Regions from separate parts of the Citrobacter sp. CFNIH10 genome, predicted to be linked through region 2. Evidence: predicted binding sites of a transcription regulator. Region 2 holds the regulator's gene; each other region holds the start of a gene.
The links. Region 2 encodes PurR, which represses purine synthesis genes. Its sites were predicted from a motif close to CANGCAAACGTTTGCNTG; they were not measured.

Region 1 (5,620 bases), 1.5 Mb from region 2:
GGCTCATCACCGGTTCGCCGCAGTCGCTGGTGGAACAGGTCTATGTTGATACGCCGTGGCTGCCGCGCGTGAATTTGATCGCCAGCCAGATGAAGCGGGGGTACGGCGGTTGGGTGCTGACCCTGCGCTGTCTGGGGCATGAAAAAGTCGCACAGCTGGAGCGTAAAATCGGCACGCCGCTGCGCCTTTACAGCGGCTACAGCGACAGCAATCAGGACAACCCGCTGCTCTATTTTTGCCAGCACCGCTGGCGCGTCACGCCTCGTGGAGAACTCCAGCAACTGGAATAGTTGAAAGACGAAGGGTATCGCGACCCTGTATAATGCGCCCGCAATGATTACCGGAGTAACCCCTTTGTCAGATGTTGAATTTAGTCACGAATACTGGATGCGTCATGCGTTAACGCTGGCGAAGCGCGCCTGGGATGAACGTGAAGTCCCGGTCGGTGCCGTATTAGTGCACAACAATCGCGTGATCGGTGAAGGCTGGAACCGCCCGATTGGCCATCACGATCCCACCGCGCACGCAGAGATCATGGCGCTACGTCAGGGCGGCCTCGTCCTGCAAAATTATCGTCTGATTGACGCGACGCTGTATGTGACCCTTGAGCCGTGCGTCATGTGCGCTGGTGCGATGGTACACAGCCGTATCCGCCATGTGGTGTTCGGCGCGCGCGATGCAAAAACCGGCGCTGCCGGTTCGCTGATGGATGTTCTGCATCATCCGGGAATGAACCATCGCGTTGAGGTCACTGAAGGAATATTGCGTGAGGAGTGTGCGACGCTGCTCAGCGATTTCTTCCGCATGCGCCGTCAGGAGATCAAAGCGTTGAAGAAAGCCGCAAGCCAGTAGGCATTGCGGTTCTGTTTACTCTTTGTCCTCTTTCTTCTGCGGTAAACGCAGCAGCGACGGCGAGTGCGTCAGATAACTGGATGACGATTGCGACAGGAAGGCGGCGAGTGGTCGCCGCTGTTTGCCAAATTCCGTTGGTGAGACGACCGGATACTCTTGTGCCAGTTTCATCTCTTCAGCCAGTTGCTTTTCTTTCTCCTGCAAATAGCCCTGCAGGCTTATCTGATATTTACGGATGTTTTCAACGTAGGCGTAGGCCTCATGTCCGCGCGCATAGCCGTAGGTCAGCTTGCTGTAATACTGTTTTTGACTGAGCAACGGCAGACGCTGTTTGACGTCAGCCCAACTGTCCGGGTTTCCCTTCGTTTTGGCTGTCAGCGCACGCGCATCAAGCATATGCGCATAACCCATGTTATAGGCCGCCAGCGCAAACCAGATACGCTCATTCTCGGGTACGGTGTCCGGCACTTTACTCATCATGTCCTGTAAGTAGCGTGCTCCACCGCTGATGCTCTGCTCAGGATCGGTTCTGTCGGTCAGACCGAGACTTTGTGCGGTGTTTTTTGTGAGCATCATCATGCCGCGCACGCCGGTTGGTGATGTGGCCTGCGGATCCCAATGCGATTCCTGCCAGGAGATCGCCGCAAGCAGCTGCCAGCCAATCTCCTGGGCGTGTTTTTCAAACAGCGGTTTCAGGTCGGGGAGCATGGCATCAACCGCGCGCAGAAAGGTGCGGGTATCGACATAGTCAAAATCATCGCCATGCCCCAGATATTTTTCTTCGAGACGCGCCAGGGAGCCGTCCTCATTCATGCCGTTGAAGAAATCGAGCAGGGCGGCAGACAGCGTGTTGTCATCATCCAGCTGACTAAACCAGGTCACCGGCTGTTCGTCGGTGATATCCAGCGCAACAGCAAGTTCGGGATGAACGCGTTGGTAGAGGCTGATGGCGACAGAGTCGGCAATGGTGTAATCCAGCTGTCCGGCAATCACCGCATCCAGCAGTTCCGTTGAGCCTTTTTTCTCATCGATCCGCCAGCTCAGCTCAGGGTATTTTGTCTGTTTCAGCGTTTGCAGATCGTTTGCCACCACGTGTCCCGGCGTGATAGTGAGTTGACTTTCCGTCACGCTGCCCAACGTACGGGGACGATACTGACCCACTTTGTAGACCAGTTGCTGGGATACCGAATAGTAAGTCGGCCCCGGCTGATAGTTTTTCACTCGTTCACTGTTGTAGACCAGCCCGGCCGCCAGCAGGTCGGCGTCACCATTATCCAGATCGTCAAACAGCTGGCTGATGTTCTGGCGGACGGTAATCTTCAGTTTTACACCCAGATAGCTGGCGAACTGCTGCGCCAGCTCGTAATCGAGCCCGTACGGCTTACCGTCGAGTTTCGCCCAGGTGAGTGGCGACTCAATTGTGCTCACGCGCAACTCTCCCCGCGACTGGATCGCGGCGATACGATTATCGGCTTTACCGAACCAGGGGATAGAGGGCCAGAGGGCCGCCGCCAGCAGCAGCGTCAGTATGCCGATGAACAGATAATTAATCTTTAATTTTTTCAATTAGTTAATTCTCTGAACCGTGCGTTGCCTCAGGATGGGAAAAAGAATAGAAAGGCCAGGAGTATTCATCAATGAGCGGCATTTTGCTTAAACTTGCGCCAGTTGGCAACTAATTACAGCCATTGGCAGCATCGTATGACAATAACGGCGGTGGATTTTATTTCGACGCAAACGGTTTCGTCGGCGGCTCAGATTCTTTATAATGACGCCCGTTTCCCCACTTGGGCACACCGAAAGCTTAGCTTAGAAGACGAGAGACTTATGATGGAAATTCTGCGTGGTTCGCCTGCACTGTCCGCATTCCGTATTAACAAACTGCTGGCACGTTTTCAGGCTGCCAACCTCCAGGTAAGCAATATTTACGCCGAGTACGTCCATTTCGCTGACCTGAACGCTCCGTTGAACGAGGATGAGCACGCGCAGCTTGCCCGTCTGCTGAAATACGGTCCCAGCCTGAGCAGCCACACCCCGGAAGGGAAACTGCTGCTGGTGACGCCGCGCCCTGGCACCATCTCCCCCTGGTCTTCCAAAGCGACAGATATCGCCCATAACTGCGGTCTGCAACAAATTGACCGTCTGGAACGCGGCGTCGCTTATTACGTTGAGGCCTCCACGCTAAGCGCTGAGCAGTGGCAGTGGGTTGCCGCTGAACTGCACGATCGAATGATGGAGACGGTGTTCTCTTCGTTAACCGATGCGGAAAAACTGTTTGCTCACCATCAGCCGGCGCCGGTTGCAAGTGTTGATCTGCTGGGTGAAGGCCGTCAGGCGCTGATTGATGCTAACCTGCGTCTCGGTCTGGCGCTGGCGGATGACGAAATTGATTACCTGCAGGACGCGTTTACCCGACTGGGGCGCAACCCGAACGACATCGAACTCTACATGTTTGCGCAGGCGAACTCTGAGCACTGCCGTCACAAGATTTTCAACGCCGACTGGATCATCGATGGCAAGCAACAACCGAAGTCGCTGTTCAAGATGATCAAAAACACCTTTGAAACCACACCGGACCACGTGCTTTCCGCGTATAAAGATAACGCGGCGGTGATGGAAGGGTCTGAAGTGGGGCGTTACTTTGCCGACCACGCGACCGGTCGCTATGACTTCCACCAGGAGCCGGCGCATATCCTGATGAAGGTGGAAACCCATAACCACCCGACGGCGATCTCTCCGTGGCCGGGGGCGGCGACTGGTTCCGGCGGTGAAATCCGTGATGAAGGGGCAACCGGACGCGGCGCGAAGCCAAAAGCGGGTCTGGTAGGCTTCTCCGTTTCTAACCTGCGCATTCCGGGCTTTGAGCAGCCGTGGGAAGAAGACTTCGGCAAGCCAGAGCGTATTGTGACCGCGCTGGATATCATGACTGAAGGCCCGCTGGGCGGCGCGGCGTTTAACAATGAATTTGGTCGTCCTGCGCTGAACGGCTATTTCCGTACTTACGAAGAAAAAGTGAACAGCCACAATGGCGAAGAGCTGCGCGGTTATCACAAGCCGATCATGCTGGCGGGCGGGATTGGTAACATCCGTGCCGATCACGTACAGAAAGGCGAGATCGTCGTCGGGGCGAAGCTGATCGTTCTCGGCGGTCCGGCGATGAATATCGGCCTGGGCGGCGGCGCGGCTTCCTCGATGGCCTCCGGCCAGTCTGACGCGGATCTTGATTTTGCCTCGGTACAGCGTGATAACCCGGAGATGGAACGCCGCTGCCAGGAAGTGATCGACCGCTGCTGGCAGTTGGGTGACGCCAACCCGATCCTGTTTATCCACGACGTTGGCGCCGGCGGTCTGTCGAACGCGATGCCTGAACTGGTTAGTGACGGTGGACGCGGCGGTAAATTCGAACTGCGTGACATCCTCAGCGATGAGCCGGGTATGAGCCCGCTGGAGATCTGGTGTAACGAGTCCCAGGAACGTTACGTGCTGGCTGTGGCGGCGGACCAACTGCCGCTGTTCGACGAGCTGTGTAAGCGCGAGCGCGCGCCGTATGCGGTAATTGGTGAGGCGACCGAAGAACAGCATCTGTCGCTAAACGATCGTCACTTCAACAACCAGCCTATCGATCTGCCGCTTGACGTACTGCTCGGCAAAACGCCGAAGATGACCCGCGACGTTCAGACGCTGAAGGCGAAAGGTGAGGCACTGGATCGTGCTGACATCACCATTGCGGATGCAGTTAAACGCGTTCTGCATCTGCCGACGGTGGCGGAAAAAACCTTCCTGGTCACCATTGGCGACCGTACTGTGACCGGGATGGTGTCTCGCGATCAGATGGTCGGTCCGTGGCAGGTGCCGGTGGCGAACTGCGCGGTGACCACCGCCAGCCTCGACAGCTACTACGGTGAAGCGATGTCGATCGGCGAACGTGCGCCAGTGGCGCTGCTCGACTTCTCCGCTTCTGCCCGTCTGGCGGTCGGGGAAGCATTGACCAATATCGCGGCAACGCAGATTGGCGATATCAAACGCATTAAGCTTTCCGCTAACTGGATGGCCGCAGCCGGTCACCCGGGCGAAGATGCCGGTTTATACGAAGCGGTGAAAGCGGTCGGTGAAGAACTCTGTCCGGCGCTGGGTCTGACGATTCCGGTGGGTAAAGACTCGATGTCGATGAAAACCCGCTGGCAGGAAGGCAACGAACAGCGCGAAATGACCTCGCCGCTGTCGCTGGTGATTTCCGCTTTTGCTCGCGTGGAAGATGTGCGTCATACCATCACCCCGCAGCTTTCTACTGAAGACAACGCGCTGCTGCTGATCGACCTGGGCCGTGGCCACAACGCGCTGGGCGCGACGGCGCTGGCGCAGGTATACCGCCAGCTTGGCGATACGCCGGCAGATGTGCGTGACGTCGCGCAACTGAAGGGCTTCTACGACGCGATGCAGGCGCTGGTGGTGCAACGTAAACTGCTCGCTTATCACGACCGTTCCGATGGCGGCCTGCTGGTGACGCTGGCGGAAATGGCCTTTACCGGTCACTGTGGGGTGCAGGCGGATATCGCCGCACTGGGCGACGATCGTCTGGCGGCGTTGTTCAACGAAGAACTTGGCGCGGTGATTCAGGTTCGCGCAGCGGATCGCGAGGCGGTGGAAGCACTGCTGGCGCAACACGGTCTGGGCGATTGCGTACATTACCTGGGTCAGGCCGTCACGGGCGATCGTTTTGTTATCGAAGCCAACGGTCAGACCGTCTTCAGCGAAAGTCGCACGACGC
Region 2 (5,620 bases):
CCTGTTCAGGTTGTTTTCTCGCCGAGATAAACACCAGCAACAGCGCCATACCCGCCACAATCGCCCCCATCACAGGAACAAAGCTGTAACCTAATCCGCCTGAAATGACGGCCCCGCCAGCCGCAGCGCCCAGCGCATTTCCAAGGTTAAACGCGCCAATGTTCACGGAAGATGAGAGACCCGGCGCTTCATGAGCCACACGCATGACGCGCATTTGTAACGGAGGGACGACCGCAAAGGTTGCCGCCCCCCAGACCACCATGCTGACCGCCGCGCCCAGTTCATTCTGCGCCAGGAAAGGGATCGCCAGCATAATTACCATCAGCAGCAGCAAAAAGCCCTTCAGCGTGCCGTTAACCGAGCGATCGGCCAGTTTCCCTCCGAGGTAGTTGCCAATGGAGAAGCCCACACCGATCAGAACCAGCATCCCGGTCACAAAGGCCGGTGTCGCATGGGTGATGCTTTGCAGAACAGGCGAAATATAGGTATAGAGCGTGAACATGGCGCCCGCTCCCAGTACGGTAGTCAGTAGCGCGGAGAGCACCTGAGGACGCATCAGCACCGCCAGCTCTTTTTTCACTTCCGGGCGCGCCCCGGCACCGCCTTTTGGCAATGATAAGAAGAGACTCAACATCGAGATAACCCCCAGCCCCGCTGTCGCCATAAACGACATTCGCCAGCCGATGGTTTCACCCAGCCAGGTCGCCGCCGGCACACCGCCGATATTGGCGATGGTCAGCCCCATAAACATGGTCGCAACGGCGCTCGCCTGTTTGTGCTTCGGCACCACGCTTGCCGCCACCACCGAGCCCAGGCCGAAGAATGCGCCGTGGTTAAGGCTGGTTAAAATACGTGACAACATCAGCGTGGTGTAATCCGGTGAAATCGCCGAGAGCACGTTACCGAGCGTAAAGATAGCCATCAGAAAAATGAGCGCATTACGGCGTCCGCGATGTGACAGCAACAGCGTCATCAACGGCGCGCCGACCATCACGCCGACCGCATAGGCACTAATCAGCATACCTGCCGCGGGAATAGACACATCAACGCCACGCGCGATGACGGGCAGCAGACCCATTGGCGAGAATTCGGTGGTACCGATGCCAAACGCACCAATGGCCAGCGCCAGTAACGGATAATTGATTTTCATGCAGTGATGACTCCGGCTCTTCGCGACAGGGCGCGATGCTTAACAAAGAGTCAAAAGCATGACATCAATCACAAAAAAAGAGAAGTTAACAAAAATACAAAAGACTTTTGCAAATTCAATAACAATATGGCGGGAGGTTCGAGGGAGCAGGAACTCCCCCGAGGGGATCAGTGCAGTGCCGCCGTCAGGCCGCCCGCAACGATTAAAGCCAGGACAATAAACGTGGTCACTAATGAAAATTTCAGATCGGTGCTCATCAACTTTTCTCCTTTTTATACCCACACAAAAAGTGATATAGCGCATTTTTACACACTTGAGTGTAAAAATCTCCCACGATTTAGAGTGATATGTGCTTTTAATACTTCCCCTTTTCGTAAAGATCAGACAAAATTCGACGCTTACTTGATTAGCGTACCGGCCATTGACCCCTTCCTGACGTTCCGTGTCGTTTCCCGGCGTGCCGCAGCCCTGACGTTGGGCACAGGATGAGTAAAGGCAAACGTTTACTTGGCGTAATTTAATGTTCAGGTTGGGTCTGGAGTGAGATTTAATGGCAACAATTAAAGATGTAGCGAAGCGCGCAAACGTTTCCACTACAACCGTGTCACACGTAATTAACAAAACGCGTTTCGTCGCTGAAGAAACACGCAATGCAGTGTGGGCGGCAATCAAAGAATTGCACTATTCCCCCAGCGCGGTTGCCCGTAGCCTGAAAGTTAACCATACCAAATCTATCGGTTTGCTGGCGACGAGCAGCGAAGCCCCCTATTTTGCTGAAATTATTGAAGCGGTTGAGAAGAACTGCTTCCAGAAGGGCTATACCCTGATCCTCGGCAACGTCTGGAACAACCTGGAAAAGCAGCGTGCCTATCTGTCGATGATGGCGCAAAAACGCGTTGATGGCCTGCTGGTAATGTGTTCCGAATACCCCGATCCCCTGCTCTCGATGCTGGAAGAATATCGTCATATCCCAATGGTGGTGATGGACTGGGGCGAAGCCAAAGCCGACTTCACTGATACGGTGATTGATAACGCCTTCGAGGGCGGCTACATGGCAGGCCGTTACCTCGTCGAGCGTGGACATCGCGAAATTGGCGTGATCCCAGGACTGATGGAGCGTAACACCGGCGCAGGCCGTTTGGCCGGATTTATGAAAGCGATGGATGAAGCGCTGATTAAAGTGCCTGAAAACTGGATTGTTCAAGGCGACTTCGAGCCGGAATCCGGCTACCGCGCCATGCAGCAAATTCTGTCGCAGGCGCATCGCCCAACGGCGGTCTTCTGTGGCGGCGATGTCATGGCGATGGGCGCCCTTTGCGCCGCTGATGAGATGGGTCTGCGCGTCCCGCAGGACGTGTCGCTGATTGGCTACGACAACGTGCGCAACGCCCGCTTCTTTACACCAGCGTTGACCACCATCCACCAGCCGAAAGATTCACTGGGTGAGACGGCCTTTAATATGTTACTGGACCGTATCGTCAATAAACGCGAAGAGTCGCAGTCTATTGAAGTCCACCCGCGCCTGGTGGAGCGCCGCTCCGTGGCGGATGGCCCGTTCCGCGACTACCGTCGTTAAGCCTCTTCTGCGGGAGTCTCATCGGGCTCCCGCAGCCACTCTTTGTTCAGCGTTTCACTGTCTCCCAGATAATCCAGCAGCCAGATCAGCGCAGGTGACATATCATTCTGCTGCCAGGTCAGGCAACAGGCCGCATCCGGGAAAGGATTCTCCAGATTTAACGCGACCCACTGCCCCTTGTTGAGATACGGCTTGGCGAAATGTGTCGGGACCATGCCGACACAGAGTCCGGCGCTGATACAAGTCGCGGAAGAATCCCAGTCCGGCACCACCACCCGCTTCTGATTGTCCAGCAGCCAGGTCACGCGTTTCGGCAGCGTGCGGGAGGTATCTTCCAGCACCAGCGACGGCCAGTTGCGCAACGTGTCATCGCTTAACGGCCCGCTCATGGCGGCCAGCGGATGCGTACTGGCAACGACACAACACCAGCTCAGCTTACCCATATCGCGGAAAGTGTATCGTCCGCCAACCGGGATCGCCTGGGTTGCCCCGATGGCGAGTTCGACCCGACCATCTGACAGCGCGTCCCACACGCCATTAAACACCTCCTGGAAGACCAGTAGTTCCACGTCATCAAAGTGGCGGTAGAAATCGACGATCAATTGCCGCGTGCGTTCCGGGCGCACGATATTGTCCACCGCAATGGGGAGTTGCCCACGCCAGCCGTTAGCGATCTGCTGACACTGTTGACGCGTGATCTGCATTTTTTTGATGACAGAGCGGCCTTCTTTCAAAAACCAGGCGCCCGCCGGGGTTAACACCACATCACGATGGCGACGTTCAAAAAGCGGGACGGCCAGCCACTCTTCCAGTTGGCGAACCGTATAGCTGACCGCTGAAGGCACCCGGTGCAACTCCTGGGCCGCGGAACTGAAGCTCCCGTTGCGTGCCACGGCATCGACCACTTCCAGCGCATATTCTGACCACATAATCTGCCTACAAAATTTTTGAATGCAATAAACAAATATTACCGTTTCACAAGCCCAAATTCACTCCCTACACTCTGCGCCAGTGTGATTAATCAAAATTAGAGTACAACTATGCAACCAGGAAAAGGGTTTTTAGTCTGGCTGGCAGGGCTCAGCGTGTTGGGTTTTCTGGCAACCGACATGTATTTGCCCGCTTTTGCCGCCATTCAATCTGACCTGCAAACACCGGCCTCTGCCGTCAGCGCCAGCCTGAGTCTGTTTTTAGCAGGCTTTGCCGTCGCCCAACTGCTGTGGGGACCCCTCTCTGACCGTTATGGCCGTAAACCGATCCTGTTGCTGGGTCTGTCTGTCTTCGCCCTCGGTAGCCTGGGTATGCTGTGGGTGGAGAGCGCAACGGGCCTGTTAGTACTGCGTTTTATTCAGGCCGTGGGAGTCTGCGCGGCGACCGTCATCTGGCAGGCGCTGGTTACCGATTACTATCCTTCTCATAAAATTAACCGCATTTTCGCGACCATCATGCCGCTGGTCGGGCTGTCTCCTGCACTGGCGCCGTTATTAGGCAGTTGGATTCTGACCCATCTTTCCTGGCAGGCGATCTTTGCCACGCTGTTTTTCATCACGCTGCTGCTGATGCTGCCCGCCCTGTTTTTAAAGCCCACCACCCGGGCTCGCGATGACAGCAAGGACAAACTGACGTTCACCACCCTGCTGCGTGCGAAAGCGTACCGCGGCAACGTCCTGATTTACGCCGCCTGTTCTGCCAGCTTCTTTGCGTGGTTGACCGGTTCCCCGTTTATTTTGAGTGAAATGGGCTACAGCCCGGCGGTGATTGGGCTGAGCTACGTACCGCAGACCATTGCTTTTCTGATTGGCGGCTATGGCTGTCGCGCCGCGTTGCAAAAATGGCAGGGACAACAGCTCCTGCCCTGGCTGCTGGTTATCTATGCGCTGAGCGTGGTGGCAACCTGGGCGGCAAGTTTTATCCATCACATCACGCTTGCAGAGATCCTGATCCCCTTCTGCATAATGGCGATTGCCAACGGGGCTATTTACCCGATTGTGGTTGCCCAGGCGCTGCGTCCATTCCCGCAGGCGACGGGTCGTGCCGCAGCCCTGCAAAATACCCTGCAGTTGGGTCTGTGCTTCCTGGCAAGCCTGGTCGTTTCCTGGCTTATCAGCACACCGCTGTTGACCACGACCAGCGTGATGTTGTCTACGGTGGTACTGGCTGGACTGGGCTATAAGATGCAACTGCATCCTTCTAACGACTGTGCGCAGCATGATAATTGCGGGATTGCCCACAGCGAATCCCATTGATATCACTCATAATCACCGTTAATTAGTCGGCTAACAATTTTTGGTTGTATCATCGTTTTTTGAGGCCTATACTAAATTTCGGTTGTTAAAAATTACGATAATTATTATGTGTTAACGGGAACCGGAGCGTTCCCGGTTCCCCATGGATGGCCTTTTCGGCAAGGGGTCCTCCCTTCCTCTGTTCTACGTCGGATAATAGACTCGCGGAATGTTTCCGTGAGATTTCTCACAAAGCCCAAAAAGCGTCTACGCTGTTTTAAGGTTCTGATCACCGACCAGTGATGGAGAAACTATGAGTTCATCGTGTATAGAAGAAGTCAGCGTACCGGATGACGACTGGTACCGTATCACTAACGAATTATTAAGCCGCGCGGGCATTGCCATCAACGGCTCTTCACCAGCAGATATACGCGTTAAAAACCCCGATTTTTTCAAACGCGTTTTACAAGAGGGGTCGCTCGGTCTGGGTGAGAGTTACATGGATGGCTGGTGGGAATGCGATCGGCTGGACCAGTTTTTTAGCAAAGTTCTGCGAGCAGGACTGGAAAACCAACTTCCCCATCATTTCAAAGATACCCTCCGCATCGCGGCCGCTCGCCTGTTCAATCTGCAAAGTAAAAAACGAGCGTGGATCGTCGGTAAAGAACA
Region 3 (5,620 bases), 2.5 Mb from region 2:
GGTGATGGTCTGGTTAGCCGGTGAGCTGTGGTTTTTCCGCCCCACCGCACCTGCGCTGTCGGCGTTTTTGGGCGCGTCGCTGCTGTTCATTGGCAACATCGTCTGGCTGGGCAGTCATTACCGCTGTCGTTTTCGCGCGGACAACGCTATCGCCGCCGCCTGCTACTTTGCCGGGCACTTCCTGATCGTCCGCTCGCTTTATCTCTAATAACGCTTGACTCTGGAGTCGACTCCAGAGTGTATCCTCCGGTTAATGAGAAAATTATCATCAACCGGAGGATGCCATGTCGATACCTGCTCACAATGGCAAAAAAGCCCCACAATTTTCATCTTTCAAGCCAGCTCCCACGCCGCAGAAGCCCGATGACTGCTGCTGCGAAGGCGCATGCTCAGCCCCTGAACCTATTGTTGAAACGGTAAAAGGCACCCGCTATAGCTGGAAAGTATCCGGGATGGACTGCGCCGCCTGCGCCCGCAAAGTAGAAAACGCGGTGCGCCAGGTCAGCGGCGTCAACCAGGTTCAGGTGCTGTTTGCCACCGAGAAACTGGTCGTCGACAGCAACGGCGATCTACGCCAGCAAATCGAGCATGCGGTGCAAAAAGCGGGTTACACCCTACGCGATGAACAGGCGAAGGAAGAAACGCCTGAATCCCGCTTTAAAGAGAACCTGCCGCTGCTCACGCTTCTCGTCATGATGGCGCTCAGTTGGGGGCTGGAGCAGTTCAACCATCCGTTCGGCCAACTGGCATTTATCGCCACGACGCTGGTCGGCCTGTTCCCGATCGCCCGCCAGGCGCTACGGCTGATAAAAACCGGCAGTTGGTTTGCCATTGAAACGCTGATGAGCGTCGCGGCTATCGGGGCGCTGTTCATCGGTGCCACAGCAGAAGCGGCGATGGTATTGCTGCTGTTCCTGATTGGCGAACGCCTCGAAGGCTGGGCCGCCAGTCGCGCCCGCAAAGGGGTCAGCGCGCTGATGGCGCTGAAACCGGAAACCGCGACACGTCTGCGCGACGGCGTACGCGAAGAGGTGGCGATCAACACGCTGCAACCGGGCGACATCATTGAAGTCGCTGCCGGGGGACGTCTCCCTGCCGACGGTAAACTGGTCTCTGGTTTTGCCAGTTTTGATGAGAGTGCGTTGACGGGAGAATCGATCCCGGTGGAACGCGCCACTGGTGAAAAAGTCCCGGCGGGGGCGACCAGCGTGGACCGTCTCGTCACGCTGGAAGTGCTCTCTGAACCGGGTGCCAGCGCGATTGACCGCATTCTGAAGTTAATCGAAGAGGCCGAGGAGCGTCGTGCGCCAATCGAGCGTTTTATCGACCGCTTCAGCCGAATTTATACGCCGGCGATTATGGCCATCGCCCTGCTGGTGACGCTCGTCCCACCGCTGCTGTTCGCGGGATCCTGGCAGGAGTGGATTTATAAAGGGTTAACGCTGCTGCTGATCGGCTGTCCGTGTGCGCTGGTCATCTCCACACCGGCAGCCATCACTTCTGGACTGGCGGCAGCAGCTCGTCGCGGGGCATTGATTAAAGGCGGCGCGGCGCTGGAACAGTTGGGCCGTATCACCCAGGTCGCCTTTGATAAAACCGGGACGTTGACCGTCGGGAAACCGCGCGTCACGGCAATTCATCCGGCCACCGGCGTCAGTGAGTCTGAACTGCTGGCGCTGGCAGCGGCTGTCGAGCAAGGCGCAACGCATCCACTGGCGCAGGCCATTGTGCGCGAAGCACAAACCGCAGGGCTGACGATCCCGTCCGCCGAAGGGCAACGGGCGCTGGTAGGGTCAGGGATTGAAGCGCAGGTGAATGGCGAAAGCGTTCTGATTTGCGCTGCCGGGAAACGTCCTGCCGACGCCTTTGCCGGAGAGATTAATCAGCTTGAAAGCGCCGGGCAGACGGTCGTTCTGGTCCTGCGCAATGAGACCGTGATCGGCGTCATCGCCCTGCAGGATACGCTACGCAACGATGCTCGCACCGCCATCCGCGAACTGAACGCGCTGGGCGTGAATGGTGTGATCCTGACTGGCGATAACCCGCGCGCGGCAGCCGCCATTGCTGGCGAGCTGGGTCTGACGTTTAACGCCGGGCTGCTACCGGAAGATAAAGTGAAGGCGGTCACCACGCTCAATCAACAGTCGCCGCTGGCAATGGTGGGGGATGGCATTAACGATGCGCCGGCGATGAAGGCCGCCGCTATCGGGATCGCGATGGGTAGCGGCACCGATGTGGCGCTGGAAACGGCAGATGCCGCACTGACGCATAACCGCCTCACGGGGCTGGTGCAGATGATCCAACTGGCGCGCGCGACCCACGCCAATATCCGTCAGAACATCACCATTGCGCTGGGACTGAAGGGGATATTTCTTGTCACCACGCTGCTCGGAATGACCGGTCTGTGGCTGGCGGTGCTGGCGGATACCGGGGCAACGGTGCTGGTTACCGCCAATGCGCTCAGATTGTTACGTAAAGGATAACGTTTTTTTGCCGGATGGCGCTAACGCTTATCCGGCATAACAAGATTACTGGCCTTTACGCACCAGATAGCGGTACGGCAGAGAGTCAGTCTCTTTTGCCACCAGCTCATGCTCCATAAACGTACAGAAGCCGGGAATGTCGCGGGTGGTCGCCGGGTCGTCCGCCACAATCAGCAGCGTTTCGCCGGTCCGCATGTTGCGTACGGTTTTACGCACCATCATCACCGGTTCCGGGCAGCGGAGCCCCTGGGCATCAAGGGTATGGTCGGGAGAGGAAAACAGATCGCTCATCGTGGTCTCATTCACTAAAAAAACGGCTGTAGTTTACGCTCAGTTCGGAAGTAAGCCAATCAGGTTAACGATTGCGTGAAAAATAGCCATTGCAATGCCACCGCAAAGCAGTATTATGCGGCGGCCTGAAAAAAGGAAGACGCGTTATAGGCGCCATCAGTTTGTTTAAGGTCAGCGCACAGCGCCCGGAGCGTACACGTCGTACGTGAGGAGCGCGAGCACTGCCCGAGAGCAAAATGGCAAGTAAAATAGCATCTGGCACGAATTGGGTTCCCTCACCCCAATCATCAATTAAAAAGGTACAATATGGCTCCGTTCACACAATCGCAGCGCGTAAAAGCGTTGTTCTGGCTATCGCTATTCCATCTGCTGGTGATCACCTCCAGTAACTATCTGGTCCAGCTCCCGGTCTCCATTTTTGGTTTCCATACCACCTGGGGCGCGTTTAGCTTTCCGTTTATTTTCCTCGCTACCGATCTGACCGTGCGCATTTTTGGCGCGCCATTGGCCCGTCGAATTATCTTTGCGGTGATGATGCCAGCGTTGCTGATCTCTTATGTGATTTCGTCGCTGTTCTATATGGGCTCCTGGCAGGGATTCGGGGCACTGATGCACTTCAATCTGTTTGTCGCCCGTATCGCAGTCGCCAGCTTTATGGCCTATGCACTGGGACAAATTCTCGATGTACATGTCTTTAACCGCCTGCGACAGAACCGCCGCTGGTGGATGGCTCCGACCGCCTCGACGCTGTTTGGCAACGTCAGCGATACCCTTGCCTTTTTCTTCATTGCCTTCTGGCGCAGTCCGGATGCCTTCATGGCCGAGCACTGGATGGAAATCGCCATCGTCGATTACTGTTTCAAAGTGCTGATCAGCATCCTGTTCTTCCTGCCGATGTATGGCGTATTGCTGAATATGTTGCTGAAAAAACTGGCAGATAAATCTGAAATCCCGGCGATGCAGACAAGTTGAGCTAAAGGTTCCTTTTCCGGGTTGTGATAAGATGAACGGATGCGCCGTTATGGCCGTTTATCGAAAGGAAGAAGTCAATGCGTAATCTGGTTAAATATGTCGGTATTGGCCTGCTGGTTATGGGGCTGGCGGCCTGTGATAATAGTGATACAAAAGCGCCGGCAGAAGGCACGGCGGCAGAAAGCAACGCAACCGGTCAGCCGATTTCTCTGCTGGATGGCAAACTGAGTTTCTCACTGCCGGCAGATATGACGGACCAGAGTGGCAAGCTGGGTACGCAGGCCAACAATATGCACGTCTACTCTGACGCGACCGGCCAGAAAGCGGTGATTGTCATCGTCGGTGATAACACCAACGAAGAGCTGTCTGTGCTGGCAAAACGCCTTGAAGATCAGCAGCGCAGCCGTGACCCGCAGTTGCAGGTGGTGACCAACAAATCCATCGAGCTGAAAGGTCACACGCTGCAACAGTTAGACAGCATCATCTCGGCGAAAGGCCAGACCGCTTACTCTTCTGTGGTGCTGGGAAAAGTCGATAACCAACTGCTGACTCTGCAAATTACGCTGCCAGCGGACGACCAGCAGAAAGCGCAGACGGCCGCTGAAAACATCATCAATACGCTGGTTATTCAGTAACCATCAGGACGACGAGACGGCCTCTGGCGATTCCTGCAGAGGCCGTTTTTTTAACCGCCAGGTTAGCAGCAACGCAACCGCCACCAGCCCTGCCGCCGCCAGGTAAATGACCGGCACGCCAGCCCAGGTCATCACCAGCCCAGCCAACGGTCCCGTCACCCCCAGCGACAGATCCATAAACACCGTATACGTCGCCAGCGCCGAGCCCTGATTCTGCTGCGGCACCGCTTTGACCGCCACCACGCCAAGCGCCGGGAAGACCAGCGAAAAACCCATTCCTGTCAGCAGCACACCGATTTTTGCCATCCACGGCATCATCGCCACTCCCACCAGCAGCAGTCCGACTATCTCGACGCTAAAGCAGATCATCGCCACATTCAGACCGCCCAGGCGATTGATGCCGTTGGGAAACAGCAAACGCGTTCCGACAAACGCACAGCTAAACAGGGTGAGCGCGAATGCCGCGCCATCCCAGCCTTTGGCGTCATAGAACAGCGTGATAAAGGTGGCTATCACCCCGAAACCCGCCGAGGCCAGCGCCAGGGCCATTCCGTATAGCCAGACGCGTCCAAGCACCGCGCGAAACGGCAAAGGCTTCCCTTTGCTCGCTTTCACCGCAGGGCGCGGAATCGCTAACAAAATGGCCAGCAGCGCGATACCCATGATAATCAGCGCTAATCCCTGTAGTCCGCCCCAACGGTAAAACAGCACGCCGAGCGGCGCGCCGACCGCCATCGCCCCGTAAGTCACAATACCGTTCCAGGAAATCACCCGCCCGATGTGCAACGAGCCCACCACGCCAACACCCCATAGCGTCGAGCCGGTCCCGGCGAAACTCTGTCCAATCCCCAGAATCACGCGGCCCAGACACAGCAGCAGCAAACTGACAACCGGCCAGCTACTGGCGCTTCCTGCCAGAAAATAGCCCGCCCCGCTGAGAAAACAGCCGCACAGGCCAAAAACCACAATCTTTTTTGGCCCGAGCAGATCAGCATAGCGTCCGGCATGAGGGCGACTGAGCAAAGTCGCGAAGTATTGCAGGCTGATGACCAGCCCCGCCCAGAAGGCGCTAAACCCCATAACATCATGCACATAGCCAGGCAAAACCGCGAGCGGCAGGCCGATGGTCAGGTAGCTGGCACAGTTGAACATCACAACAGAAACAATGCGCAGATTGAGGCGCAATCCAGTAAGCGCCGGTTCAGCGACGGGTTCGGGCATGGGGATCACCACGTTTTT
Region 4 (5,620 bases), 2.5 Mb from region 2:
ACTGGGTGTCGAAGTCGGCTGGCTGGCGGGCAAGCAGAAAGGCAAAGCGCGTCTGGCGCAACAAGATGCGATTGCCAGCGGACAGGTACAAATGGTGGTAGGAACGCACGCGATCTTTCAGGAACAGGTGCAGTTCAACGGTCTTGCGCTGGTCATCATCGACGAGCAGCATCGTTTTGGCGTGCATCAGCGCCTCGCACTGTGGGAAAAAGGCCAGCAACAGGGTTTCCATCCGCATCAGTTGATCATGACCGCTACGCCTATTCCTCGGACGCTGGCGATGACCGCCTACGCAGATCTCGATACCTCCGTCATTGACGAACTGCCCCCCGGACGCACTCCCGTCACAACGGTTGCCATTCCGGATACGCGTCGCAGCGATATTATTGACCGCGTGCGCAACGCCTGTACGCAGGAAGGTCGCCAGGCCTACTGGGTCTGTACGCTGATTGAAGAATCTGATTTGTTAGAAGCGCAGGCCGCTGAAGCCACATGGGAAGAGTTAAAACTCGCGTTACCAGAACTAAACGTCGGGCTGGTCCACGGGCGCATGAAGCCTGCCGAAAAACAGGCGGTGATGGCGGCGTTTAAACAGGGCGAACTGCACCTGCTTGTCGCCACCACGGTGATTGAAGTCGGTGTGGATGTCCCCAATGCCAGTCTGATGATCATCGAAAACCCGGAACGTCTCGGTTTAGCACAGTTACACCAGCTACGTGGACGCGTCGGCCGTGGCGCGGTGGCCTCACACTGCGTACTACTCTACAAGTCGCCGTTATCGAAAACGGCCCAGAAACGCCTGCAGGTGTTACGCGACAGCAGCGATGGCTTTGTGATTGCGCAAAAAGATCTCGAAATTCGCGGACCCGGTGAATTGCTGGGTACGCGGCAGACGGGGAATGCCGAATTCAAAGTGGCGGATTTACTGCGAGATCAGGCCATTATTCCGGAAGTTCAGCGTATTGCTCGTCATATTCATGAACGTTACCCACAAGAGGCAAAAGCGTTAATCGAACGCTGGATGCCTGAAACAGAACGCTATTCTAACGCCTGATCCTAATGGCGATGCAAAAGCGCGGTGGTTCATCACCACCGCACCTTCTCGTTATTGCGCAAAAATAGGCAACAGTAAATACAGCTTAATCACCAGCGCGTTGACGATATCAATGAAAAACGCGCCGACCATCGGCACCACCAGAAACGCCATATGGGATGGACCAAAACGTTCGGTAATCGCCTGCATATTGGCAATCGCGGTTGGCGTCGCCCCCAGACCAAAGCCGCAGTGTCCCGCCGCCAGCACAGCTGCATCGTAGTTTTTGCCCATCATTCGCCAGGTGACAAATATCGCGTACAGCGCCATAAAGATGGACTGCACCACCAGGATTGCCAGCATCGGCAGCGCCAGTGAAGCCAGTTCCCACAGCTTCAGGCTCATCAGCGCCATGGCCAGAAACAGCGACAGGCTGACGTTCCCGAGAACAGAGACTGCACGTTCAAAAACGCGATAAAAACCTACCAGCGCCAGACCGTTACTGACAATCACGCCGACAAACAACACGCAGACAAACGTGGGCAGCTCAAACACTGTCCCCGCCAGCAATTGCGCAACGATCTTACCCACGGTGAGACAGATGGCGATAAGCGCAATGGTTTCAATCAGTACCAGCGAGGTGATCATGCGCCCGACGTCCGGCTTTTCAAAGGCGGTAGGCACTTCCAGATCGTCCGGAATACCGTCCGGCGTGGTGGAGTGTTTGACCAGATAACGTGCCACAGGCCCGCCGATCAGCCCACCAAGAACCAGACCAAAGGTGGCGCACGCCATCGCCACTTCCGTCGCGTTAGCAAAGCCGTAGCGTTCGATAAACAGCTTGCTCCAGGCGGCACCAGTACCGTGGCCGCCAGACAACGTGATCGAACCAGCAATCAACCCCATCAGTGGATCAAGTCCCAGCAGGCTGGCCATCCCAATGCCGATGGCATTTTGCATCAGCAGCAACCCCACGACGACGATCAGGAAAATTCCCACCACGCGACCGCCCGCCCGTAAGCTGGCGATGTTGGCGTTTAAACCGATGGTGGCGAAAAACGCCAGCATCAGCGGATCGCGCAACGTCATATCGAAATTCACTTCCCAGCCCATGCTCTTTTTCAGTACTAACAGGGCCAATGCGACCAGCAACCCACCAGCAACGGGTTCAGGAATCGTATATTTCTTGAGGAAGGAGACTGACTGAACCAATTTACGCCCCAGTAGCAACGTCAGCGTTGCGGCAACGAGGGTTGATAAGGTATCGAGTTGAAACATACAAAGCTCCTTGAGTACGTCTGAATCAGTTACGCACTGATGTCTTATTCCTGCGGATATTTTTAGCTTTTAGTAGTAATTCGGCATGGATTTTAAGCAGAAAAGAGGGAAAAGTTATATAAAAATGTGATTTCATCCATTTTAAATATTAAGAATACCCACTCGCAAACGTTTGCTTTTACCATCTGGTCAGATAAAATGCCCGCTTTGTCATCACGGGATTATCATTGATGTCTGTTAACACCCTCGAGTCGGAAAATGCGCAACCGGTTGCGCAGACTCAAAACAGCGAACTGATTTATCGTCTTGAAGATCGCCCGCCGCTTCCGCAAACCCTGTTTGCCGCCTGTCAGCATCTGTTGGCGATGTTCGTTGCGGTCATTACGCCGGCGCTGCTCATCTGTCAGGCGCTGGGGTTACCGGCTCAGGATACGCAACACATTATCAGTATGTCGCTGTTCGCCTCTGGCGTGGCCTCCATTATTCAGATTAAAGCCTGGGGTCCGGTGGGTTCAGGGTTGTTATCGATTCAGGGCACCAGTTTTAACTTCGTGGCACCGCTGATTATGGGCGGTACCGCACTGAAAACCGGCGGTGCAGACGTCCCCACGATGATGGCGGCGCTGTTTGGCACCCTGATGCTGGCCAGTTGCACGGAGATGGTGCTCTCCCGGATTCTGCATCTCGCGCGTCGTATCATCACCCCGCTGGTCTCGGGCGTAGTGGTGATGATTATCGGTCTGTCGCTGATTCAGGTGGGGCTGACGTCCATCGGTGGTGGTTATGCCGCGATGAGCGACAACACGTTTGGAGCGCCCAAGAATCTGATGCTGGCAGGCGTTGTGCTGCTGCTGATTATTCTGCTCAACCGCCAGCGTAACCCGTACCTGCGCGTGGCTTCACTGGTTATCGCTATGGCGGCGGGCTATGCGCTGGCATGGTTTATGGGCATGCTGCCGGAAAACAACGCGCCAGCCTCCCAGGATCTGATCATGGTGCCGACGCCGTTGTACTACGGGCTGGGCATTGACTGGAATCTGCTGCTGCCGTTGATGCTGGTGTTTATGATTACCTCGCTGGAAACCATCGGCGATATCACCGCAACGTCCGACGTTTCCGAACAGCCTGTCTCTGGCCCGCTGTACATGAAGCGTCTGAAGGGCGGTGTGCTGGCAAACGGCCTGAACTCCTTCGTCTCTGCGGTCTTTAACACTTTCCCAAACTCCTGTTTCGGACAGAACAACGGGGTCATTCAGTTAACCGGCGTGGCCAGCCGCTACGTTGGCTTTGTGGTTGCGCTGATGCTGATCGTGCTCGGTTTGTTCCCGGCGGTGAGCGGCTTTGTGCAGCATATCCCTGAGCCTGTACTCGGCGGGGCGACGCTGGTTATGTTCGGGACTATCGCGGCGTCTGGGGTGCGGATTGTTTCCCGCGAACCCCTGAACCGCCGCGCGATCCTGATTATTGCGCTGTCACTGGCTGTTGGTCTTGGCGTCTCTCAGCAGCCGCTGATCCTCCAGTTCGCGCCTGACTGGGTGAAAAACCTGCTCTCTTCCGGTATTGCTGCGGGTGGTATCACCGCTATCGTACTGAACCTGATTTTCCCGCCTGAAAAGCAGTAAAGGCTATGCGACGGTGATTCAAATTCACCGTCGCTATCATACTCTTTCACGATTCCTGCCTTGAGGATTGCGCGTAAATCGTGCATAACTCAACTATGTGCCCTTCGCAGGATGGAAGACCATGAAATTTATTGGAAAGCTGATTCTCTATGTGCTGATCGCCCTTCTGGTGGTGATTCTCGGCCTCTATTTCCTGCTGCAAACGCGCTGGGGCGCAGAACACATCAGTGCCTGGATATCTGAGCACAGCGACTATCAGTTATCCTTTGAGGCGATGGACCATCGTTTTTCTTCTCCTTCACATATCCTGCTGAAAAACGTCACCTTTGGGCGTGACGGTCAACCAGCCACGCTCGTGGCAAAAGCGGTCGATATTGGGCTGAGTACTCGCCAACTGACACATCCACGGCATGTCGATACGATCCTGCTGCAAAACGGTACCCTTAATATTTCGCCTCAGACGGCACCGCTCCCCTTTCAGTCTGACCGCCTGCAGTTGCAGGATATGGCGCTTAATAGCCCGGGCAGCGAGTGGGATCTGAGCGCTCAGCGGGTTAATGGTGGCATCATTCCCTGGCTGCCCGAAGCCGGTAAAGTGCTCGGCAGCAAAGCGCAGATTCAGCTCAGCGCGGGTTCTCTGACATTAAATGACGTTCCTGCTGCCAACGTCCTGATTGAAGGCAGTATCGATAACGAACAGGTGACATTAAGCACCATCGGCGCAGATATCGCACGCGGTGCGTTAACCGGTGTGGCAAAACGCCATGCTGATGGCAGTTGGATGGTGGAGAATCTGCGGCTGAACGACATCCGACTGCAAAGCGATAAATCGCTGGCCGACTTTTTCGCGCCGCTGAACGGCATTCCATCGCTACAGATTAATCGCCTTGAGGTCACTGACGCGCGTCTACAGGGACCAGACTGGGCAGTCACTGACCTTGACCTTAGTTTGCGCAATCTGACCTTCAGCAAGGACGACTGGCAGACGCAGGAAGGCAAATTGTCGATGAATGCCAGCGAGTTCATTTTTGGCTCGTTACATCTGTTCGACCCTATTCTGAATGCCGAGTTTTCGCCGCAAGGTATCGCGCTGCGCCAGTTCACTACCCGCTGGGAAGGCGGAATGGTCAGGACTTCCGGCAACTGGCTGCGGGAAGGTAAAGCCCTTATCCTCGATGACGCAGCCATCGCGGGCATCGAGTACACCCTGCCGGAAAACTGGAAACAGCGCTGGATGCAACCGCTGCCGACATGGCTGAACAGCCTGACGCTGAAGAAATTTACTGCCAGCCGCAACCTGGTGATTGATATCGACCCGACATTCCCGTGGCAGTTGACCGCGCTGGATGGTTATGGCGCGAATCTGGGGCTGGTCCAGAACCAGAAATGGGGCGTCTGGAGCGGAAACGCGACCCTGAATGCCGCCGCCGCCACCGTCAACCGCGTTGACGTGCGCCGCCCCTCCTTGTCTTTAGCCGCCAATGCCAGCACGGTAAATATCAGCGAACTGAGCGCTTTTACGGAAAGAGGGATTCTGGAAGCGACCGCCAGCGTGTCACAGTTACCGCCGCGCCAGACACAGATCAGCCTGAATGGCCGCGGTGTCCCGGTGAACGTTCTACAGCAATGGGGCTGGCCGGCACTGCCGATCGCCGGTGACGGTAATATTCAGCTGACAGCCAGCGGA

Region 1: a site for PurR is predicted at 2,583-2,600, ahead of purL (phosphoribosylformylglycinamidine synthase). Genes of this name have one in related genera too.
Region 3: a site for PurR is predicted at 2,835-2,852, ahead of tusA (sulfurtransferase TusA). Genes of this name have one in related genera too.
Region 4: a site for PurR is predicted at 2,473-2,490, ahead of gltS (sodium/glutamate symporter). Genes of this name have one in related genera too.

What each region holds. Positions count from the first base shown of each region.
Region 1 covers NZ_CP026216.1:5,118,632-5,124,251, reverse strand. Annotated here, with positions in the region: gene yfhb (phosphatidylglycerophosphatase C) at 1-290, shown strand, start outside; gene tadA (tRNA adenosine(34) deaminase TadA) at 334-852, shown strand; gene mltF (membrane-bound lytic murein transglycosylase MltF) at 868-2,418, opposite strand; gene purL (phosphoribosylformylglycinamidine synthase) at 2,680-5,620, shown strand, end outside.
Region 2 covers NZ_CP026216.1:3,661,092-3,666,711, reverse strand. Annotated here, with positions in the region: gene C2U53_RS21535 (MFS transporter) at 1-1,150, opposite strand, end outside; gene C2U53_RS21530 (YnhF family membrane protein) at 1,318-1,407, opposite strand; gene purR (HTH-type transcriptional repressor PurR) at 1,701-2,726, shown strand; gene punR (DNA-binding transcriptional activator PunR) at 2,723-3,655, opposite strand; gene punC (purine nucleoside transporter PunC) at 3,767-4,972, shown strand; gene cfa (cyclopropane fatty acyl phospholipid synthase) at 5,265-5,620, shown strand, end outside.
Region 3 covers NZ_CP026216.1:950,389-956,008, forward strand. Annotated here, with positions in the region: gene C2U53_RS08035 (lysoplasmalogenase) at 1-208, shown strand, start outside; gene zntA (Zn(II)/Cd(II)/Pb(II) translocating P-type ATPase ZntA) at 285-2,483, shown strand; gene tusA (sulfurtransferase TusA) at 2,529-2,774, opposite strand; gene C2U53_RS08055 (7-cyano-7-deazaguanine/7-aminomethyl-7-deazaguanine transporter) at 3,081-3,746, shown strand; gene C2U53_RS08060 (DcrB family lipoprotein) at 3,824-4,381, shown strand; gene C2U53_RS08065 (MFS transporter) at 4,385-5,620, opposite strand, start outside.
Region 4 covers NZ_CP026216.1:1,197,902-1,203,521, forward strand. Annotated here, with positions in the region: gene recG (ATP-dependent DNA helicase RecG) at 1-1,054, shown strand, start outside; gene gltS (sodium/glutamate symporter) at 1,106-2,311, opposite strand; gene xanP (xanthine/proton symporter XanP) at 2,542-3,933, shown strand; gene C2U53_RS09260 (AsmA family protein) at 4,055-5,620, shown strand, end outside.